DNA from 3 places in the Fundidesulfovibrio soli genome. Region 1 is predicted to be linked to each of the others. Evidence: predicted binding sites of a transcription regulator. Region 1 holds the regulator's gene; each other region holds the start of a gene.
The links. Region 1 encodes sigma-54, which starts transcription at its own class of promoters, with help from an activator protein. Its sites were predicted from a motif close to CTGGCACGGNNNNTGCTT; they were not measured.
Positions count from the first base shown of each region.

Region 1 (5,005 bases):
ACAGTAGCAGATTACCGGCGCAAGTACATGACGCTTATCAGGCGTGGCTGGTGAGCACCCGCCAGAGGCTCTCCCTGTCCGGGGCGTCGAGGAATGCCCCCCGGAAGCTCTCGTCCGAGAGCAGGCGCGAAATCTGCGCCAGGATGCGCAGATGCATTCCCGCAACGTGTTCGGGCGCCAGCACCAGGAAGAAGATGCGGCAGGGCTTGTGATCCAGGGCTTCGAAGTCGACCCCGCCGTTGCTGCGTCCGGCCACGATGACGATCTCCTTGAGGGAGTCCATCTTACCGTGGGGGATGGCCACAGCGTCGCCTATTCCGGTGGTGCCCAGGCTCTCGCGGTCCAGCAGGACCCGCAGGGCCTTCTGCGCGTCGATGTCCGGGAAGGCCTGCGCCACCGGGGCCACGAGCTCGGCGAGCACGTCGGGCTTGCTGTCGGCTGCGAGGCTGTCGAGCACGAAGTCCTTGCGGAGGTACTCGCCCAGGCGCATCAGTTGGATACTCCAGGGTCGATCAGGCCGAAGTCGCCGTTCTTGCGCTTGTAGATCACGTTGATGCGGTCCGTGTCGGCGTTCTGGAACACCAGGAACTCGAACTTCATGGCGGTGACCTGCTCGGCGGCCTCGTCAACGCTCATGGGCTTGGGGTTGTACTTATCGGACTCCTCGATGGCGTTGACCTTGCCCGCTTCGTCGAAGCTGACCACGCCCATGGTCACGGGGGCCTCGGGCTGCTTGCGGCGGTCCTTCATCTTCTCGCGCATCTTGCGGATCTGCGCTTCGAGCTTGTCGGTGATGAGGTCCACGGTGGAGTACATGTCGTCGGAGCGCTCATGGGCGGAGATGTGCATGACGTCGGCGTCCAGCAACACGTCGATGATCTGGCGGGTCTTCTCGACCATCAGGGTGACGACCATCTCGGCGTTGTCGGCGTTGCTCATGTATTTGGAAAGCTTCTCGAAACGCTTGCTGGCGTATTCGCGCAGGCCGGGAGAAGGTTCAAAATTCTTGAAGTGGAATGCGATGTTCATAGAGCCTCCAAGGTCTTACCGCATGGGGATGCGGGGTTTTAGAGAATTTCCTTGCGTTTGGACGACGATTCGATCCCCATGGCCATTCTGTACTTTGCCACAGTACGGCGTGCGATGTTGACTTGCAACTTCTGTTTGAGAATCTCGGCGATCTGCTCGTCGCTGATGGTCTTCTTGGAGTCCTCGGTGGCGATGAGCTGCTTGATGAGCGCCTTGACCGACTCGGAGCCGACGGAGGTGCCGTCGTCGAGTTCCAGTGAGGAGTTGAAGAAGAATTTGAGTTCGTAGATCCCGTGCGGAGTGGCTACGTACTTGCTCGTGGTGATGCGGCTCACGGTGGACTCGTGCATGCCGATGTCGTCGGCCACGTCCTTGAGGATCAAGGGTTTGAGCTTGGTCACGCCGTGCTCGAAAAAGCCTCTCTGAAATTTAACGATACTCTCCAGCACCTTGAACAGGGTCCGCTGGCGTTGATAGAGGCTCTTCATCAGCCACTGGGCGGAGCGCATCTTGTCCTGGAGGTAGTCCTTGTCGGAGCCCGAGGCGCCGCTGCCGCGGCTCATGTCCTCCATGTAGTAGGGAGACAGTTGGAGCTTGGGCAACCCATCTTCGTTGAGCACGATGATGAAGTCGTCCCCGTACTTGTACACGAAGGCGTCCGGGTTCACGTACACCGGCTCGGAAGAGCTGAAGTGCGAGCCGGGCATTGGGTCCAGCGATTGAATGATATCGAGGTATTGCCTGATATCCTCCAGGCTCAGCTTGAACTTCTTGGCCAGGGGCTTGTAGCGCTTCTTCTCCAGGTCTTCGAGGTGGTCGCTCACGATCTCGAGCAGGATGGGGTCCGTGTAGCCATAGACCTCCAGCTGCACCAGCAGGCACTCCTGCGGGGTGCGGGCAGCAACGCCCACGGGGTCGAAGCGCTGCAGCTTGTGGAGCACGGATTCCACCAGGGGCTCGTCCGCGCCGGTCTCCTGGGCGATCTCCTCAAGGGAGGAGCGGAAATAGCCCATATGATCCAGATTGCCGACGATGGCGTCGGCCACGGCCCGCTCCTGCTGGGTGAATTCGGAAAGATTGATCTGCCAGGAGAGGTGCCCCTCAAGGGAGGTCTTGGAGGTCAGCCTGGCCTCGAAGGAGAAGCCCTCTTCCGGGGCCTCGTACTCGCGCACCGTGGCCTGGCGGGAGGTGGAGGCGAAGTCGCCGATGTAGTCGTCCCACTCGGCGGTCTTGAGCAGCTCGCGCTGCATGGCGCCTTCATCGGTGGTGGCGTCGGGGGAATGGGAATCCTCGGCTATGGTCGGGGCGGGACGCTCATCCTCGACAAGCACCTCTTCCAGCAGCGGGTTCTCGAGCAGCTCCTGCTGCACGGTCTCCATCAGTTCCAGTCGGGACAACTGCAACAGCTTGATAGCCTGCTGCAGCTGGGGGGTCATCACCAGCTGCTGAGAGAGTTTGAGTTGCTGTCTGAGCTCCAGGGCCATCGGCCGGGTTTCCTCCTCGGTACGGAATATGACGGCTAGCAAGAAAAATGCCGAATATCCGCCGCGAAGGCTGCTTATGCACTAATTCCTGGCTTCACGCAAGATGTCCTGGGGATCAATCCTCCTGCGGGGTCAGGTTCGCGCCCCTGGCGGTCAGCAGCAGGCGCACCGCCTCGCGCACCGCGCCGCCCCCGCCGGGCCTGCGCGATATCCAGGCCGCCCGGCGCAGGGCCTCGGGCTGGGCATCGGCCGGAGCCATGGGCAGGCCCACCTTGGCCATGACCGGCAGGTCCAGCAGGTCGTCGCCCATGTAGGCCACATGGCGGAACTCAAGTCCTCGGACGCGCAGCATATCCTCCAGGATGGGGAGCTTGCGCCTGTGGCCGCCGTTGAATTCGGCCACTCCGAGCTCCTTGAGGCGGCGGCGGGCCTGGGCGTTGTCCAGGCCGCTGATCACAGCAACTTCAACGCCCGCATGCTGCAAGAGCTTGATGCCCAGGCCGTCGAGCACGCTGAAGCGCTTCAGCACGAGGCCGTCCGCGTCGTAGAGCACCCCGTTGTCGGTGAGCACCCCGTCCACATCCAGGACCAGGATGCGCGCGTCCCTGGCAAGGCGGAGCGCCCGGCTCGTCAAGCCGGGCCGGGCGCGCCTCCTCATCAAGCTTTGCGGCGGGCCTTGGCCGCGCGGATGAATTCCCTGAAGAGCGGATGCGGCTTCATGGGGCTGGAGTGGAACTCGGGATGGAACTGGCAGCCCAGGAACCACGGATGCTCGGGCAGCTCCACCATTTCCACCAGGGATTCGTCGGGCGACAGGCCGGAGAAGACCATGCCCTTCTCCTCCATGCGCGCGTAGTAGGCCTTGTTGAACTCGTAGCGGTGGCGGTGGCGCTCCTCGATCTGGGGCTTGCCGTAGGCCTCCATGGCCTTGGTCTCGGGCTTGACCACGCAGGGGTAGGCCCCCAGGCGCATGGTGCCGCCCATCTCGGAGTCGGCGTCGCGGCGCTCCAGCTTCTTGGTGCGGAAGTCGTACCACTCGCGCATCAGGTAGATGATGGGGTCGGGGTTCAAGCGGTTGAACTCCTCGGAGTTGGCCTCCGTGAGCCCCAGGACGTTGCGCGCGAACTCGATGCAGGCCAGCTGCATGCCAAGGCAGATGCCGAAGAAGGGCACCTTGTTCTCGCGGGCGTAGCGGATGGCGATGATCTTGCCCTCCACCCCGCGCGATCCGAAGCCGCCGGGCACGAGCACAGCGTCCAGCTCGCCCAGGCGCTCCACCACGTTCTCCTGGGTGATCTCCTCTGAGTTCACGTAGACCAGGTTGGCGCGGCAGTTGTTGGCCACACCGCCGTGGATCAGGGCCTCGTGCAGGCTCTTGTAGGCCTCCTTGAGGTCCACATACTTGCCCACGATGCCGATGGACACCTCGCCCTTGGGGTTGGCCAGGGCGTGGGTCAGCTCCTCCCAGGGGCGCAGCTCGGCGTTCTTGGCGGGCAGGCGCAGCAGGATGGCGATCTTCTGGTCCACGCCTTCGGCGTAGAGCTTCAGGGGCACTTCGTAGATGTTCTTCACGTCCACGGCGGTGAACACGGCGTCGGCGTCCACGTTGCAGAACTGGGCGATCTTGGACTTCAGCGAGGAGTCCAGCTCGATCTCGGAGCGGCAGATGATGATGTCGGGTTGGATGCCGATGGAGCGCAGCTCCTTGACGCTGTGCTGGGTGGGCTTGGTCTTGAGCTCGCCCGCCACGCGCAGGTAGGGGATGAGCGTCAGGTGGATGTAGAGCACGTTGTCCTTGCCCAGGTCGGAGCGCAGCTGGCGGATGGCCTCCAGGAAGGGCTGGCCCTCGATGTCGCCCACGGTGCCGCCGATCTCGATGATGGCCACGTCCTCGTCGCGGGCCACGCCAAGGATGGAGCGCTTGATCTCGTCGGTGATGTGCGGGATCACCTGCACGGTGCCGCCCAGGTAGTCGCCGCGGCGCTCCTTCTGGATGACGGTGTTGTAGACGCGCCCGGAGGTGAAGTTGTTGTTCTGGCTCATGGGCACGCCGAGGTAGCGCTCGTAGTGGCCCAGGTCGAGGTCGGTCTCGGCGCCGTCGTCGGTGACGTACACCTCGCCGTGCTGGAACGGGTTCATGGTGCCAGGGTCCACGTTGATGTAAGGATCGAGCTTCTGGATGGTCACCTTCAGGCCGCGCGCCTGCAACAGCGCGCCGATGGAGGCGGCGCACAACCCTTTGCCGAGGGAGGACAACACGCCCCCGGTGACGAAAATAAACTTGGTTTTCATGAAGCCCGGCCTCCTTGCCGATAGCAAAAGTGTATAAAGCCCCCTCCCGGTTGACGCTTCGCTCGGGGGCACGTAATGTCTCCGAACACGTCTAAGCGACCGGTCCGATTTTTTCAAGAAACCCCTGGAGCGACTTTCATGGCCCGAGTCAGAACCCTGGTCATCACCGGATACGGCACCAACTGCGAGGCGGAGTCCGC
Region 1 covers NZ_JAKZKW010000001.1:320,884-325,888, forward strand. The annotation lists gene MLE18_RS01560 (PTS sugar transporter subunit IIA) at 38-490, opposite strand; gene hpf (ribosome hibernation-promoting factor, HPF/YfiA family) at 490-1,029, opposite strand; gene rpoN (RNA polymerase factor sigma-54) at 1,068-2,513, opposite strand; gene MLE18_RS01575 (KdsC family phosphatase) at 2,629-3,171, opposite strand; gene MLE18_RS01580 (CTP synthase) at 3,171-4,805, opposite strand; gene MLE18_RS01585 (phosphoribosylformylglycinamidine synthase subunit PurQ) at 4,944-5,005, shown strand, end outside.

Region 2 (5,005 bases), on a different contig from region 1:
GGGTCATGGCCTCGAAATCGATGTCCAGGCGGTCCCAGGGGGCCGGGGGCAGCACCTCCCAGGGGTCGCCGCCCTCGCCTTCCGCGGTTTTGGGCAGCAGGTGCGCGGCGTAGATCCGGTCCGGCGCGGCCATGTCGTCCACGGTCAGGGCGGCCACGGAGTCCAGGCGCAGGAAGAGCATGTCCGTGAGGTCTTCCTTGTCCAGCCCGGCGTCGTGCAGGTGCGTGTGCAGCAGGCGCAGGCCGCGCAGGCGGCCCGAGCCCAGGCGGGAGCGGGGAAGCTCCGGGATGTAGATGGCGTGGGGCTCCCCCACCAGGACCATGTCCGGCCTGCCCTTGCGGTCTATGAGCAGGCCAATCTGCCTGCCAATGCCGTGGGAGATGGCCGCCAGTTCGCGGGCCTGGTCCGGGGTGTAGCCGGCCTGGGGGGGATAGCGCCGGGTGTAGAGCCGCTCAAGGGCCTTGAGCTGGCTGGGTTTGAGTCCTTCGGTGTTGCCTTGGGCTTTGCTGGCGATGGGGAACCTCCCGGGGCGCTCCGTCCGGAGCAGGCCCCTGCCCCGCTGATGTAGGACAGGCCAGGGCCGGAGGCAAGGGGGGCAGGTGAAAGCGAAGCCCCCGGAGCGGCCGCGAGGACACTCCGGGGGACGATATGCCGCCTCCCCCGCGAAGCCGGAGGGGATTCCAAAGGGAGGAACTCCCTTTGGCCGCCGGAGGCCCTCCTCCTGTGCGGCCCGCCGCCCCGCCTAGGCCCGGCCCAGGTACTCCGCGATCATGGCGTCGTAGGCCGAAGTGGCCTTGAAGGTCTCCAGGGCCATCTTGTGGCGCAGGGCCAGGGGGGCCTGCATCGCGTTGGCCTTGAGGGCTTCGGTGATCTCTCCGTAGTAGACGGGTGAGGGCACGACCAGGATGGAGTGGAAGTTCTTGGCCGAGGCCCGCAGCATGGTGGGCCCGCCGATGTCGATCTGCTCCACGGCGGCCTTGAGGTCGGCCTTCTGGGCCACGGCCTTGGCGAAGTCGTAGAGGTTCACGCAGATGAGGTCGAAGGGCTTGAGGCTGAATTTCTCCAGGGTCTCAAGATGTTCGGGGTTGTCCTTGTCGGCCAGGATGCCCGCGTGGATGTGTGGGTGCAGGGTTTTGACGCGTCCGCCGAGCATCTCGGGGAAGCCGGTGACCTGATCGACCGCCGTAACCGGCAGCCCGGCGTCGGTCATGGCCTTCTTGGTGCCGCCGGTGGAGACCAGCTCCACCCCGTTGCCGGAAAGGAACGCGGCGAACTCGGCCAGGCCGGATTTGTCGGTGACGGATAGGATGGCCCTGCGGATAGGCAATAATTCCATCTCTGCCTCGCTTTTTGCTTGGCAGTGCCAGACCCGGCGGCTCTTGGCAACCCGTGGGCCGGGCCCTCCCCAGTCTTTTAGTTGGTTCCCGGTCCGGCCGCCGGGAGCGAACCGGACCGGGAACCAATGGGGGAGGGGAGATTCGTAGGAAATTTCCGGCTAGGCCGCCCGCTCCAGGTGCACCTTGAGCTCCGTGGCGCAGGCGTGGGTGGGCTCGTGCTCCAGGATGCGCTCCAGCTGGGCCTTGGCCTCGGCTTCGCGCCCCTCGACCACCAGACAGCCCGCCAGGGTGTAGCGGATGTCGTGCTTGAGCGGGTCGATGGCCAGGTAGCCTTCGAGATAGGGCATCACCTCGGCCACGCGGCCGTTGCCGTGCCCCAGGCGGATCAGGCTGTAGAGCGCCACCATGTTCTCGGGATTGAACTCCAGAGCCTGGCTGAAGTGGTCGAAGGCGATTTCGGCTGCGCCCCGCTCCATTTCAATGAGGCCCATGCCCGCCAGGGCCTTGTCGCCCGCTTCCAGGTTGGCGGCCTTGCGGTAGTGGGCGTAGGCCTCGTCCAGGTTGTTGCGGTGCACGGCCACCGTGGCCAGCCCCAGATAGGGGGCGGGGTGGCTGCCGTTGGCCCCTGCGGCCTTGAGGTAGTATTCCTCGGCCTTCTCTAGGTCGCCCATGAACAGGTAGCACTCGCCCAGTTCCTTGTTGATTTCGTAATCCAAATGACCACTCATGACAGTCCCCTCCGGTGCGTGAACAGTCAGGCCGATATCCCTCCCGGGCCTGGCGCTCATCGGTTCGCTTGCGCGTTGTGGGGAACCCTCCTGGCCCCCGCCTCCCCTCAAACAGACCGCCCTGCCGTTCACGTCCCTCCCGGGGACTGGCAAGTCGGCGGAAACCACCTAGCAAGGCCTGTGCCAAGCCTTGTTCCGGGCAATTTCCGCCGCCCGGGCTCTCCCGCCGCGCTGGCGAGCATCTCCCGTGCCGGAGGCGGACATGACGGGCCAATCCAAGTGATTTCATGATGTTATTGTTTGGAACGGTTGTTGCTAGTCTGTGAGCCGAGGCGGCGCGACGCCAAGCGCCACACCAGGAAAAATCCGCCGCCGTCCAAGGAGCGACGCCATGCCGAACATATACGGAGCCAATGCATCCCTGATCGCCAAGGTCATGGACCTGCGACTGGAGCGTCAAAACCTCGTCGTGTCCAACTTGGCCAACATCAACATCCCCGGCTACAAGGCCCGCACGCTGGAGTTCGAAAGCCAGCTGCAGCAGGCCGTCGGTTCCCAGGACATGCGCAACAACCTGAGCCGCACCAGCGGCAAGCACGTCCCGGGCACGTTCGACGTGGCCGCCTACCAGGGCGAGAGCCTCAAGGAGTTCAAGCCCCGCACCATCTACGGGGCCGACGCCGTGGACATGGACAAGGAGATGACCGCCATGGCCAAAAACTCGCTCATGTACAACGCCCTGACTACAGTGATGAAATCCAACTTCGAAGGCATCCAGAAAATCATCATGGATGGAGGCAAATAATCATGGACTTCATGACCGCACTCGACGTCGGCGGGTCCGCGCTGACCGCACAGCGCACCTACATGAACGTGATCTCCATGAACCTGGCCAACGCCAGGACCACGCGCACGGCGGACGGCCAAGGCCCCTACCAGCGCAAATCCGTGGCTCTGGAGTCCACCCGGGTCACGCCCTTCGGCAAGGCCATGGACCAGGCCCTGGGCCAGGAGCTCCAGGGCGTGCGCGTCACGGGCGTGGTCAACGACAACCGCCCCCCCAAGCAGGTCTACGAGCCCGGCCACCCCGACGCGGACCAGAACGGTTACGTCAGCTACCCCGACATCAACGTGGTGGAAGAGATGACCAACATGATCCAGGCCACCCGCAGCTACGAGGCCGAAACCTCCACCATCAACACCATCAAGGCCATGTACAACAAGGCCCTCGAGATGGGCCGCTAGGAGAGACGCCATGGCCATCAACTCCATCGCCATGAACGCCTACCGCACCGCGCTTGGGCAGACCCAGGGCGCGGCCCGCAGCGCGGAGAGCGCGGTTTCGCAGGGCCTGGGCAAAACCGGCGGCGCGCAGAAGTCCGGCTTCATGGACGCGCTGAAGAACTCGGTGGGCGAGGTCAACGCGGAACAGCTCAAGAAGGACCAGATGGTCTCCTCCTTCGCCACCGGCGAGAACCAGAACGTGCACGAGCTGATGATCCAGCTGCAGAAGGCGGGCCTGGCCATGTCCATGACCTCCACGGTGCGCAGCAAGGTTCTGGATATGTACAAAGAACTCGTGAAGATGCCCTTCTAGCCGGATAGCCCAAGGAGAAGAACCCCATGCCCGCACTGCTCAAGAACCTCTGGGAACAGGCCACCCGTTTCTGGGCCGCCAGAACCATGGCCCAGCGCGTCCTCTTCGCGGGCGTGGCCATCTCCGTGGTGGCGGCCTTCGCGCTGATGATCTTCTGGTTCAACCAGCCCGACTACAAGGTGCTGTTCTCCAAGCTGAGCCAGGAGGACGCCGGGCGCGTCATGGAGAACCTCAAGGCCTCCAAGACCCCCTACAAGATCGAGGACAACGGGCAGACCATCCTGGTGCCCGCCGAATTCGTGAGCGAGACCCGCATCCGCATCGCCGGCGACGGCAAGCTGCGCGGCGCGGGCCTGGGCTTCGAGGTCTTCGACGACACCAAGGTGGGGCAGACCGACTTCGTGCAGCGCATCAACTACCAGCGCGCCCTGCAGGGAGAGCTGGCCCGAACCATCGGCGAGTTCCCCCAGATCGAGAAGGCCCGCGTGCACCTGGTGCTGCCCCAGCGCAGCCTCTTCATCGAGGAGCAGCGCAAGCCCAGCGCCTCGGTGGTGCTCACGCTCAAGACCGGGGCCAAGCTCGAACCCAAGCAGGTCCAGGGCATCGTCAATTTCGTGGCCATGAGCGTCGAGGGATTGGATCCCAACCGCGTGACCGTCACCGACACGGCCGGCAAGATCGTCTTCCAGGCCAAGGACGGCTCCAGCATCGACGGCATGACCTCCACCCAGTTCGAGTTCCGCAACAACTACCAGAACACCCTGGAGCGCCGCATCGAGGAACTGCTGACCCCCATCGTGGGCGGCGGCAAGTCCATCGCCAAGGTCTCGGCCAACCTGGACTTCTCCCAGAAGGTCACCAAGCGCCAGAGCTACGACCCCAACAAGACCGTGGTGCGCTCCGAGACCCGCGAGGAATCCTCCACCAACCAGAAGGCCAACGTCGACGGCTCCGTGCCCGAGACCAACTTCCGGGGCGACGGCTTCTCCGGCACCCAGAACAAGGTGGACCAGGCCTCAGAAAAGCGCATGACCAACTACGAGATCGACTCCGAACAGCAGGAGATCGTGTCCCCCTCCGGGGAGTTGCAGCGCCTCTCGGTCGCGGTTATCGTGGACCACATTCAGGACCCGGGCAGCAAGGAAGTGAAGTTCATCCCCCGTCCCGCGGAGGAGTTGGAGCGCATCAAGCAGGCCGTGTCCAACGCTGTCGGCATCGACTCCAGGCGCGGCGACACCATCGAGGTCAGCTGCATGGCCTTCGGCGAGCGCGAGCTGTTCACCGAGCCGAGCCTGACCCAGAACATGCTGGAGTACGCCCAGCGACTGGGCAAGCCCTTCCTC
Region 2 covers NZ_JAKZKW010000013.1:45,027-50,031, forward strand. The annotation lists gene hflX (GTPase HflX) at 1-322, opposite strand, end outside; gene MLE18_RS11945 (IMP cyclohydrolase) at 743-1,336, opposite strand; gene MLE18_RS11950 (tetratricopeptide repeat protein) at 1,496-2,065, opposite strand; gene flgB (flagellar basal body rod protein FlgB) at 2,457-2,870, shown strand; gene flgC (flagellar basal body rod protein FlgC) at 2,873-3,310, shown strand; gene fliE (flagellar hook-basal body complex protein FliE) at 3,321-3,662, shown strand; gene fliF (flagellar basal-body MS-ring/collar protein FliF) at 3,689-5,005, shown strand, end outside.
Region 2: a site for sigma-54 is predicted at 2,366-2,383, ahead of flgB (flagellar basal body rod protein FlgB). Genes of this name have one in related genera too.

Region 3 (5,005 bases), 280 kb from region 1:
GTAATTTTCCGCACCATCTCCCCCATGTCCAGCACGGGCTTGAAAAAGACATGACTGTCATCGAGCCCGGCGGACTTGAGGTCCTCGGAGAGGCTGAACTTGGTGGAGCCGGTGTGGATGAGGAACTTCATGCCCGGATGATCCCGGGCCAACTCGAGAATCAGGGCCGCGCCGTCCATTCCGGGCAGGCGCAGGTCCACAACGGCCAGATGCGGCGGATTAGAGCGCGCGACATCGATCGCCTGTTCGGCTGAGTCGGCGGTGCGGACCAGGAAGCCTTCGTCCTCGAGGTATGCGGCAAGACTGAGCCGCACTGGGGCTTCGTCGTCAACTACCAGAAGTTCGGCTTCTTCGATGCGCATTGTATGTCGCTTGCAAACGTTGGGGCGTAGTGACTCCACGGCATAAGTCAGGTCCCGGATACGCGAAAACGCGGCTCAGGCCAATTCATTTTTATCTCGGAGTGCAATGGTAGGAATTATTCCGACGGTAAATCCCGCGATATGCCCGCCCGCCCCTGCTGTCAGGGGCGGGCGGGCGGGCGGAGTGCTTCCTGCGTGCCGGATCGGGGCTAGTGCGTGATGGCCCTGCGGATGGTGGCCCTGGCCTGGGAGGTCTTGTCCAGGGTGATGGCCGTGCCGTAGCAGCTGAAGAACTTGGAGCCGTCGGGATGGAAGGCCACGGCCTCCTGGTAGCCCACGATGGCCTCGGCGCCGATCTCCATGGCGGATGCGGCCAGGGAGAGCATGGCGCATTCGGCGTCGTAGCCGCGCCCGTGCACCAGGCCCAGCACGCCCTTGGCGCGGCGGCCCTTGATGCTCGGCGTGGTGACCATCAGGAACTTGCCGGAGTAGAACATCTCCTTGGCGTGCTGGAGGCGTTTGCCCTGCTTGAGTTCCTCGTTGGGGTCCTTGGCTTTGCGGTCCGAACCGGTGAAGATCGAGAGCATGGCTCCTCCTTGCGGCTTAGAGAGTATGTCGTTCCGGCTTGGGCCGGTGCGTTTCGTCCATGAAACCAAGCAGTATCCATGCCATGATTTCAGTACGTGTCATTTCGAGGTGTTGGCGCGGAGGGGTGCCGGCAGCGTCGGAAAACCGCCGGAAAAAAAGGCCTGGAGGCGGCGAGCCTCCAGGCCTGAAGGGCGATGTCGGATGTGGCGTCAGCAGATGCGGGGGAGCTGTTCGCCTTCGAGCATGCCGAGCATCCTGTGCCCGCCCATGCCGGTGCGCAGCACCACCTTGCCCGGCCTGTCGGCCACCACGGAGCCGATCACCCTGGCCTGACGGCCAAGCGGGTCGCGGCGCATGATCGTCAGCGCCTGCTGGGCGTACTTCTCGGGCAGCACGCAGATCAGCTTGCCCTCGTTGGCGAGGTAGAGCGGGTCCAGCCCGAGGATTTCGCAGCCGGCGCGCACCACGTCGCTCACGGGGATGGCGGGTTCGTCGAGCACGATGCCCACTGAGGACTGCTGGGCGATCTCGTTGAGCGAGGTCGCAAGGCCGCCGCGGGTGGGGTCGCGCAGCACATGGACCTTGGGCAGGGCCTCAATGAGCTTGAGCGTCAGATGATTGAGCGAGGCGCAGTCGCTTTGCACGGGAGCCTCGAAGGAGAGGCCCTGCCGGTGGGAGAGCACGGTGAGGCCGTGGTCGCCCAGGGTGCCGGAGATGATCACAGCGTCGCCGGGCCTGGCCCTGTGCCCGCTGGGCGCGGGGTTCGCCACCACCTGGCCGATGCCGGTGGTGTTGATGAAGATCTTGTCAGCCGTGCCCCGCGGCACCACCTTGGTGTCGCCAGCCACGATGCGCACCTTGGCCTTCTTCGCGGCCAGGCCCATGGAGGCCACGATGCGCTCCAGGTCGGCCATGGCGAAACCTTCCTCGATGATGAAGCCGCAGGTCAGGTAGAGCGGCTTCGCCCCGAGCATGGCCACGTCGTTGACTGTGCCGTGCACGGCCAGGGAGCCGATGTCGCCCCCGGGAAAGAAGATGGGGTCCACGGTGAAGGAGTCGGTGCTGACGGCCAGCGGCCCGGAGACGTTGATCAGGGCCGCGTCGTCCATGCGGTTGAGGATGGGGTTGCCCAGGTGCTTGAAGAACACGTCGGCCACCAACCGGTGGGAGGCAAGGCCTCCGCTGCCTTGGTCCAGAAGAATCTTGTCGCTCATGGAACCCTACCGGTCGGTGTTGAGGTCGAGTTGGTATTTGAAGTACGCGGCGCAGCTGCCCTCGGTGGAGACCATGCATGGGCCCACGGGCTGGGCCGGGGTGCAGGCCTTGCCGAACAGCGGGCACTCGTCGGGGCGCATGATGCCCTTGAGCACCTCGCCGCAGCGGCAGCCGGGCAGCGGTTTGGAGGCCTTGAGCTCCACGCCGAGCACCTCGAAGGCGTCGAATGCGCGGTAGGCGTCCGTGAAGCCCAGGCCGCTGCCGGGGATGGTGCCGATGCCGCGCCAGAGGGCGTCCACGGGCTTGTAGACCTCGGCGACGATGGCCCGGGCCTTGGGGTTGCCCTCGTCGGCCACCACGCGCTTATAGTTGTTGATGACCTTGGGTTTGCCCTGGCGCTTCATCTCCGTCATGAGCAGGATGGCCTGCAGCAGGTCCACCGGCTCGAAGCCGGCCACCACGGCGGGGACGTGGTAACGCTCGGCCAGGGGCCTGTAGGGCTCCATGCCGATGATGGCGGAGACGTGGCCGGGCAGCATGAAGCCTTCCACGGCCATGTCCGGGTCGGAGAGCAGGGCGTCCAGGGCCGGGGGCACCAGCTTGTGGAAGGGCATGACCAGGAAGTTGCTGAGCCCCTCCTGGCGGGCGATCCTCACGGTGGCGGCCACGGTGGGGGTGGTGGTCTCGAAGCCGATGCCAAGGAAGACGACCTTGTCGCCCGGGTTGTCGCGGGCGATGGCCAGGGCGTCGAAGGGCGAATAGACCACCTCGACGCGCGCTCCCTCGGCGTGGGCCTTCTTCAGGCTGGCGCCGCCGGGGCCGGGCACGCGCATCAGGTCGCCGAAGGTGGCGATGATGACGCCGCTGCGGCCTGCGAGTTCAAGATAGGCGGCCACCTCGGATTCGTGCGTCACGCACACGGGGCAGCCCGGGCCGGTGAGGTGCACCACGGACTTCGGCAGCAGCGAATGCACGCCGCTGCGGAACAGGGCCACGGTATGGGTGCCGCAGACTTCCATGAAGCGCAGGCTGGAGCCTTTGACGGATTCTTCGATCTGAACCAGAAGCTCCTTGCAACGCGCCGGGTCGCGGAGGGGATCAGATGAGGTCAAGGTTCCATCCCTCCTGGAATATCTTCAGCGTCTCCAACGCTTCTTCGCGGTTGAGAATCCTGATCGCGAATCCGGCGTGGATGATCACGAATTCGCCCACGGCGGGCTTGTCTTCGATGAGGTCGAGGCGGATCTGCTTGCGGACCCCGCCGATTTCAACATCGGCGACCTCGCCCTCGATATGCTTCACTTCCATGGGAACGGCCAGGCACATGGGGAACCTCCCAATAAGGATGCGGCGTTGTGAAATGGACGCGCCGCAACTGGATGCACGGGTATATGGTGGCTCAATGCGGTCAAGTCAAGGCCGGGTGGTGAAAGATGAACCTCCTTACATGGATCGGACATCTAGAATTCATTCCCGGCTGTCGTATAAATGTACCGGATGGACCCTGGAGCCGGTGGTCTGCACCTGCCTGGACGGATTGTTGGCCGCCTGCAGTATATTGGTTTACTGCCGTTCACTGGCAGTAGATAGCGCTTGCTAATACCTCGTGTGACGTGGTAAAAAAGATTGAATCGGGAATTCCGGGCGATGTGAACATCGAGTGGTGTCGTATGAGCGAGCTTGAACCGCAGGACGTCATTGTCCAGGCGCGTAAACATTTGTTGAATATTGTCTCCATCCTCAAGGATGGTTCGGTGGAAGACGCCATAAAGGCGGCTGTCTATGGCCTTTACGCCTACATAAAGCACAGTGGCGTCCTGATCCGTCAGGAAAAGAAGGAATACCAGGAACTGCTCACCAAGGCGGTGCACCTGATAAGCCTCGATCCGCTGGTGAAGCAGATGTGCTCGGAACCGCTGGAGTACGTGCCCAGAAACGAGCTTCAACTCCTCTCGCGCATGCGCCAGCTGCCCGAGCAGATTCGCTCTCTTCACCGTGATCGGCTGCAGCAGGCCGAGACGGCCCGGCTTCAGTCCCGCTCGGACCGCATGGAGAAGGGCCGCCAGCTCATCGCCCAGAAATATTTCGACGGAGCCGTGCAGCACCTGGGCCGGCTGAGCGCCGAGTTCGCCGACGATGCCGCACTGCAGGCCCAGATCGGCAAGATGCTCTTCGACATCAACCACATCGAGTGCATCACCTATTTCGAGAAGGCCGTGGCCCTCGACCCCCAGGACCACGGTAGCCTGGCCATGATGGGCGTGGCTTTCCGCAAGATCCGCCAGTTCGACAACGCCGAGCGCGCCTACCTCGCGGCGCTGGAGAGGGATCAGGACAACGTGAACTACTTGTTCAACCTCTCCCGGGTGTATATCGACGCTGGTAAATGGACCAACGCCCAGGAAACATTGCGCCGGGTGCTGGATATCGACCCGACGCTCGGCCCGGCGCGCAAGGCGCTCGAGTTCGCCACGCGCCACTGCAGGGATCTGATGTGATGGCCGCCTCCGCCCAGCCCCTCGCGCCCTGGCAGGTATACGGAGGGCTGGAGCCGCCCAGCCTGCCCAGCCCCGCCCAATTGCCTCCGGCACCCACGGACATGCAGTGCTACGACTTCTGGGACCGCTACTGCATGCTGCCCCATATCCGCCAGCACAGCCTCGGCGTGGCCCGGGTGGCCACCCGGCTGGCCCTGCTGGGCAGGCAGGCCGGCCTCGACGTTGACGTGCAGACGGTGCGCGCCTCGGCCCTGCTGCACGACATCGCCAAGACCTACACCATCCGCCACGGGGGCAACCACAGCCAGCTGGGCGGAGCATGGATGCAGCAGGCCACGGGCA
Region 3 covers NZ_JAKZKW010000001.1:601,265-606,269, reverse strand. The annotation lists gene MLE18_RS02800 (response regulator) at 1-362, opposite strand, end outside; gene MLE18_RS02795 (YbjQ family protein) at 572-949, opposite strand; gene hypE (hydrogenase expression/formation protein HypE) at 1,160-2,164, opposite strand; gene hypD (hydrogenase formation protein HypD) at 2,171-3,277, opposite strand; gene MLE18_RS02780 (HypC/HybG/HupF family hydrogenase formation chaperone) at 3,264-3,491, opposite strand; gene MLE18_RS18060 (tetratricopeptide repeat protein) at 3,920-4,663, shown strand; gene MLE18_RS02770 (HDIG domain-containing metalloprotein) at 4,663-5,005, shown strand, end outside.
Region 3: a site for sigma-54 is predicted at 1,017-1,034, ahead of MLE18_RS02795 (YbjQ family protein). Genes of this name have one in related genera too.